2 regions of the Nitratireductor sp. PBL-C9 genome follow, and region 2 is predicted to be linked to the other one. Evidence: riboswitches for the same ligand, from Rfam matches in the RefSeq annotation. Region 2 holds a riboswitch; the other holds the start of a gene.
What was found. Region 2 has a riboswitch for S-adenosylmethionine ahead of ACRTG1_RS05235 (O-succinylhomoserine sulfhydrylase). Riboswitches for the same ligand answer to the same signal wherever they lie in the genome.

Region 1 (3,191 bases), on a different contig from region 2:
CAGGCCGATGCCGATCAGCGCGACCTTGTTAAAAAGAGGGTCAGGCACGATTCAGCCTTCCATGAATTCCTTGAGAGCGGCGACGACGCCGCGGTTGGCCTCTTCCGGGCCGACGGTCAGGCGCAGGGCGTTGGGGAAACCATAAGGCACCACACGCCGCAGCACATAACCGCGCGAACCAAGGAAGGCATCGGCCTCCGCAGCCGTCTTGCCGCCATTCTCCGGGAAGTGGATCAGCAGGAAGTTGCAGACACTGGGCGTCACGCGCAGACCAAGCTTGCCAAGCTCTTCAACCAGCCAGGCGCTCCAGGTCTCGTTGTGCTCGAGCGCGCGCTGCAGATGCGCCTTGTCGCGGATCGCAGCAGCACCGGCCTCAATGGCCAGCGCATTGACGTTGAAGGGGCCGCGCACGCGGTTCACCGCGTCCACCACATGAGCCGGCGCATACATCCAGCCGATGCGCAGCGCCGCCATGCCGTGGATCTTCGAGAAGGTGCGCGTCATGACGACATTCTCGCTCGACGACACCAGCTCGATACCGGCTTCATAGTCGTTGCGGCGCACATATTCCGCATAGGCGGCGTCCAGCACCAGAAGCACATCCTTCGGAAGGCCGGCTTGCAGGCGGCGCACCTCTTCAACCGGAATATAGGTGCCGGTCGGATTGTTCGGGTTGGCCAGGAACACGATGCGCGTCTTCGGCGTCACCGCCGCAAGGATCGCATCCACGTCGGTGCGCTCATTGTCTTCCTTCACCACCACCGGCTTGCCGCCGGCGGCCAGGATCTGGATGCGGTAAACGAGGAAGCCATGCTCGGTGAAGATGCCTTCATCGCCGGGCTTGATGTAGGTCTGGGCCAGCAGGCCGAGCAGTTCGTCAGAACCATTGGAGCAGAGAATATTGGCCGGGTTCAGGCCATATGTCTCGGCAATCGCCTCGCGCAGCGCCGTCGCCGAACCGTCCGGATAGAGCTCCAGATGTCCCATGGTTTTGGAGATCGCCTCAACGGCCGCTGGCGAAGGGCCAAGCGGGGACTCGTTGGAGGAGAGCTTCCACACCTTCATGGCGCCGGGCGCGCTTTCGCGACCGGGTACATAAGCGGCGATATCCATGACACCGGGCTTCGGTTCGGGACGGTCGGACGTGCTCATTGAATGGTCCTGCTCTAGGGAAACGGTTGATGGGAACGCCTGTCTCAGGCGAAAATCCGTCAGATGCTTTAGACCATGACGGCGATTGACGCAAAGAAAACGCCACCTTAAATAATGATCTCCATTCGTGGTGATTTGGCCGGTCGGCTTGCAGCCACGTAAAACAACTCGCTAAAAGGCCGTGCGATGCAAGAATATTGCTGAGACCGGCCGCGATTTCGCTGCCGGTCTTTTTGTTTGGAGCCCGGTCCTTTTTGTTTGGAGCAAAACAATGCCGATCAAGATCCCCGACCAGCTTCCCGCCCGCGACGTGCTCGTGCGTGAAGGTGTGTCCGTGATGGACGAGGAAACAGCGCTGCGGCAGGACGTCCGCCCGCTGCAGATCGGACTGCTCAACCTCATGCCGAACAAGATCCGCACCGAAACGCAGTTCGCCCGCCTCATCGGCGCTTCGCCGCTGCAGGTGGAGCTGACGCTTGTGCGCATCGGCAACCACCGCGCCAAGAACACGTCGGAAGACCACCTCATCTCGTTCTACCAGACCTGGGAAGAAGTGCGTGACCGCAAGTTCGACGGCTTCATCATCACGGGTGCGCCCATCGAGCTTCTGTCGTTCGAAGACGTCACCTACTGGAAGGAACTGGAGAAGATTTTCGACTGGACGCTGACCAACGTCCACTCCTCCTTCTTCATCTGCTGGGGCGCAATGGCCGCCGCATGGCACTTTCACCGCATTCCCAAATACACGCTGGAGAAGAAGGCGTTCGGCGTCTTCCGCCATCGCAACAACGCACCCGCCTCGCCCTTCCTCGCCGGTTTCTCCGACGATTTCGCCATTCCGGTGTCACGCTGGACCGAAGTGCGTTCCGCCGACATTAAGCCGGAAACGGGCCTGCAGGTGCTGATGGAATCGGATGTCACGGGGCCATGCCTGCTGACGGAGGAGACGGGCAACCGGCTCTACATGTTCAACCACATCGAATATGATTCCACTTCGCTGAAGGAGGAATATGATCGCGATGTGGCTTCGGGAACCGAGGTCGCCGTGCCGCACGGCTATTACCCCGATGATGATCCGAGCCGCCCGCCCCTGAACCGCTGGCGCTCGCACGCGCATCTTCTGTTCGGCAACTGGATCAACCAGGTCTACCAGTCGACGCCCTACGATCTGGCGGAGATCGGCGCAGGGCATAAGGCTACGAAATGAAATTGCTAGCCGCGTAGAAGCGCGGCAGCGTCGCGGGCGAGCTTCACCGTGAGTTCGCCTGCCGGCATGGGCGCGGCCAGAGCCGCCGCCTGCCCCGCCCATAAGGGCGAGAAATCGCTCACCCCGGCCTTTTCCGCCGCAGCGCGCAGCGGGCCAATGGCAGCCGTCGCCAGCGGAAACTCCGGCGCATCATCGCTCATCGGTCCCACTTCGCTGACGAAGCGGTTCAAAAGCCCGCGGGCTGGCCTGCCGGTGAACACATTGGTCAGAACCGTGCGGTCGTCCCGCGCCAGCGCCAGCGCATCGCGATGACCCGCGCCGGTCAGCGCCTCGGGCGATTGCAGATAGGCCGTCCCCACCTGCACTGCGGAAGCGCCAAGCATGAAACAGGCCGCCACGGCGCGCCCGTCGCAGATGCCACCGGCTGCAATGACCGGAACGGAAACCGCGTCCACCACCTGCGGCACCAGCGCCAGCGTGCCGGGCTGCGTCGCAATTTCCGGCTCCAGAAAGACGCCGCGATGTCCGCCTGCTTCCGCGCCCTGCGCGATGATGGCGTCGCAGCCGTTTTCTTCCAGATAGCGCGCCTCGGCCACGGTGGTCGCCGAAGCGATGATCTTCGCCCCCGCTTCGCGCACGCGCGCCATCAGCGCCTCATCCGGCAGGCCGAAGTGAAAGCTCACCACTTCCGGGCGCGTCTCCTCGATGATGACGCAGCTTTCCTCGTTGAAAGGGTTGCGCCCGCCACCGGGCGGTGCCGCATCGGGATCGATGCCGAATTCGGAGTAAAAAGGCCGCAGACGCTCGCGCCATGCCGCCTCGCGCGCGGGAT
Region 2 (3,191 bases):
TCTCCACCACCTTCACGGTGCTCAACCTCTTCATCGGTATCATCGTCTCGGCCATGCAGGCCGAGCATGATGAGGAAGCATCGGCAGAGCGCACGGCGCTACAGGCCGAGCAGGAAGTCATCCTCGATGAAATCCGCGCCCTGCGCAAAGAAGTGCAGGCGATGAATGCCGAAAAGCAGAGAGCGGAGCGCTGATCGGAATGATCAGCGCATCCGGAAATGCTTGGAGAGCTTGAGCGACTGGCCCTGATAGTTTGACTTCAGGTCCGCGCCATAGAGCGCGCTCGGCCGCGACAGCATCCGCTCATAGACGAGCCGGCCAACGATCTGTCCATGTTCGAGAATGAACGGGACTTCGTGGCTGCGCACTTCCAGAACGGCGCGGCTGCCGGTGCCGCCTGCCGATGAATGGCCGAAACCGGGATCGAAGAAGCCGGCATAGTGAACGCGGAATTCGCCCACCAGCGGATCGAAAGGCGTCATCTCGGCGGCATGGAAAGGCGGCACATGCACCGCCTCCTGCGACACGAGAATATAAAACTCGTCCGGATCAAGGATCAGGCCGCCAGCGCCATCGCCGGTGAGCGGTTCCCAGAAATCGGCAACCTCGTGCTGGTCGCGCTTGTCCACGTCGATCAGCGCCGTGTGATGCTTCGCGCGGTAGCCGATCAGCCCGTTGGCGTCGCCACTCAGATCCACTGAAAGCGCAATGCCGCCCTTGGTGATGTTCGGCTCTTCCGCCGCGACCAGCGTTTCACGCGCATGCAGGTCAGAAAGCGCGCTTTCATCAAGCAGCGCCTTGCCGGTGCGGAAACGGATCTGCGACAGGCGCGAGCCGGTACGCACGACGATGGGGAAGGTGCGCGGGCTCACTTCCATGTAGAGCGGGCCGGAATAGCCGGCGGGGATCTTGTCGAACTCCTGGCCATTGTCGGTCATCACGCGCGTGAAGATGTCGAGCCGGCCGGTTGAGCTTTTCGGATTGGCGGAAGCCGAGATGCCATCCGGCAGGTCGAGCCCTTCCAGAAGCGGCACGATGTAAACACAGCCGGTTTCCAGAACCGCCCCCTCGCCCAGCTGGATCTCGTGCAGCTTGAGCCGTTCGAGCTTTTCCGAAACGCGATGGTTGGGACCGGGCAGGAAGCTGGCGCGCACGCGATACGCCACAGCGCCAAGCCTGAGGTCGAGACTGGCCGGCTGGATCTGGTCAGGGTCCAGTGGGCGGGCCGAGGCCAGCGCCCCGTTGTCGAACAGTGCCGCGATGTCCTTGTCCGGCAGAATTCCCGCTTTTGCCAACGCCCCTTCTCCTTGCACAGGGTTTAATTGAACGAGGTTTAGCGCCGCTTGTCGTTGACGCAAGGCGCTTGAGGGTCTAATGGACCTTTATCCCGTGGTGATTTGGCCGGTCGGCTTGCAGCCACGTTAAAGAAGTCGCTAAAAGGCCGCGCTCGATGGACGAACCGGCATGCGACTTTTCGCGGCCGGTTTTTTTGTTGGGTAAAGAAGCGATGACCGATCATTTCGAAGACAACTGGAAACCACAGACAGCCCTCGTGCATGGCGGGGTCACCCGCTCGCATTTCGGCGAGACCTCAGAAGCGCTCTATCTGACTCAGGGCTTCGTTTATGACAGCGCGGAAGCCGCCGAGGCGCGCTTCAAGGGCGAAGAGCCCGGTTTCGTTTACTCGCGCTATGCAAACCCCACCGTGGACATGTTCGAGCGCCGCATGTGTGCGCTGGAGGGTGCAGAAGAAGCCCGCGCCATGTCATCCGGCATGGCTGCCGTCACCGCCGCCCTTCTCTGTTCTCTCAAGGCGGGCGATCACGTGGTCGCCGGCCGCGCTTTGTTCGGCTCCTGTCGCTGGGTGGTCGAGACGCTGATGCCGCGCTACGGCATCGAAACCACGCTGATCGATGGCGCAAAGCTTGAGAACTGGAAAGCCGCCGTGCGGCCCAACACCAGGCTGTTCTTCCTCGAAAGCCCGACCAACCCGACGCTGGAAGTGGCCGACATCGCCGGTGTAGCCGCACTTGCGAACGAAATCGGCGGGCGACTGGTGGTCGACAACGTGTTCGCCACGCCGCTCCTGCAAAAGCCGCTGGAGCTTGGCGCACACGTGGTCGTCTACTCCGCCACCAAGCATATTGACGGTCAGGGCCGTTGCCTTGGCGGCGTCGTGCTTTCGGACCGGGAGTGGGTGGACGAGCACCTGCAGGATTTCTTCCGTCACACTGGGCCGAGCCTCTCGCCGTTCAACGCCTGGACGCTGCTCAAGGGGCTGGAGACACTGCCGCTGCGCGTGCGCCAGCAGACCGAGAGCGCAGGCCGCATCGCGGATCTGCTCGCCGGGCATCCGAAGATCGCGCGCGTCATCTATCCCGGCCGCAAGGACCACCCGCAGGCCGACATCATCGCCAAACAGATGAAGGGTGGCTCGACGCTTCTCTGCGTCGAACTGAAGGGCGGCAAGAAGGAAGCCTTTGCGTTTGAGAATGCGCTGAAAATCTTCCAGATTTCCAACAATCTGGGCGACGCCAAGAGCCTCATCACACATCCCGCCACGACGACGCACAAGAACCTGTCGGACGAGGCGCGCGCCGAGCTTGGCATTGGCGATGGCACGCTGCGCCTTTCGGTGGGGCTCGAAGACGGCGACGACCTTGTCGCCGATGTCGAGCGCGCGCTGGACGCGGTCTAAACCTCAGCCCCGCGCTCCGGGCCGGTTCAACCGAACCGGCCTGCCGCCAGCACGATGCGCGACACGGTCGTGTAGAGCGTGATGAGAGCAAAGGCGTAGGCAAAGATCGCGAACCATTGCGGGAAAAGGCACATGGCCACGAACACGGCCAGCGTCTCGCTGGCCTCGGCCAGCCCCGTGGTGAAGAACAGCGATTTCTCGCCCCGCGCCCTGCTCTTGAGACGGTGTTTTTCGGCCATCACCGCATAGGCGAGAAAGCTCGCCCCATTGACGTAGAACGCCAGAAGCAACACCCCGCCGGCAATGGCGTTGGCCTCCGGATCTGCAATGATGAAGCCAAGCGGCACCGCGCCGTAAAAGGCGAAATCGAGCACAATGTCGAGATAGCCGCCGAAATCTGTCTTGCCGTTGATCCGCGCCACAGCGCCATCCAGCCCGTCGCACAGGCGACTGGCGAGAACAAGCGCCAGTCCGGCCCAATAAGCGCCGAATG

Region 1: linked by a shared signal. The riboswitch ahead of metA (homoserine O-acetyltransferase MetA) and the one ahead of ACRTG1_RS05235 (O-succinylhomoserine sulfhydrylase) in region 2 are both predicted to bind S-adenosylmethionine.

The regions. Positions count from the first base shown of each region.
Region 1 is NZ_JBPAXW010000009.1:236,613-239,803, reverse strand. It holds gene ACRTG1_RS19290 (prephenate/arogenate dehydrogenase family protein) at 1-48, opposite strand, end outside; gene hisC (histidinol-phosphate transaminase) at 52-1,152, opposite strand; SAM riboswitch at 1,270-1,347, shown strand; gene metA (homoserine O-acetyltransferase MetA) at 1,424-2,359, shown strand; gene ACRTG1_RS19275 (NAD(P)H-dependent flavin oxidoreductase) at 2,365-3,191, opposite strand, start outside.
Region 2 is NZ_JBPAXW010000002.1:271,888-275,078, reverse strand. It holds gene ACRTG1_RS05245 (ion transporter) at 1-194, shown strand, start outside; gene ACRTG1_RS05240 (2'-deoxycytidine 5'-triphosphate deaminase) at 204-1,295, opposite strand; SAM riboswitch at 1,380-1,457, shown strand; gene ACRTG1_RS05235 (O-succinylhomoserine sulfhydrylase) at 1,508-2,698, shown strand; gene ACRTG1_RS05230 (CDP-alcohol phosphatidyltransferase family protein) at 2,725-3,191, opposite strand, start outside.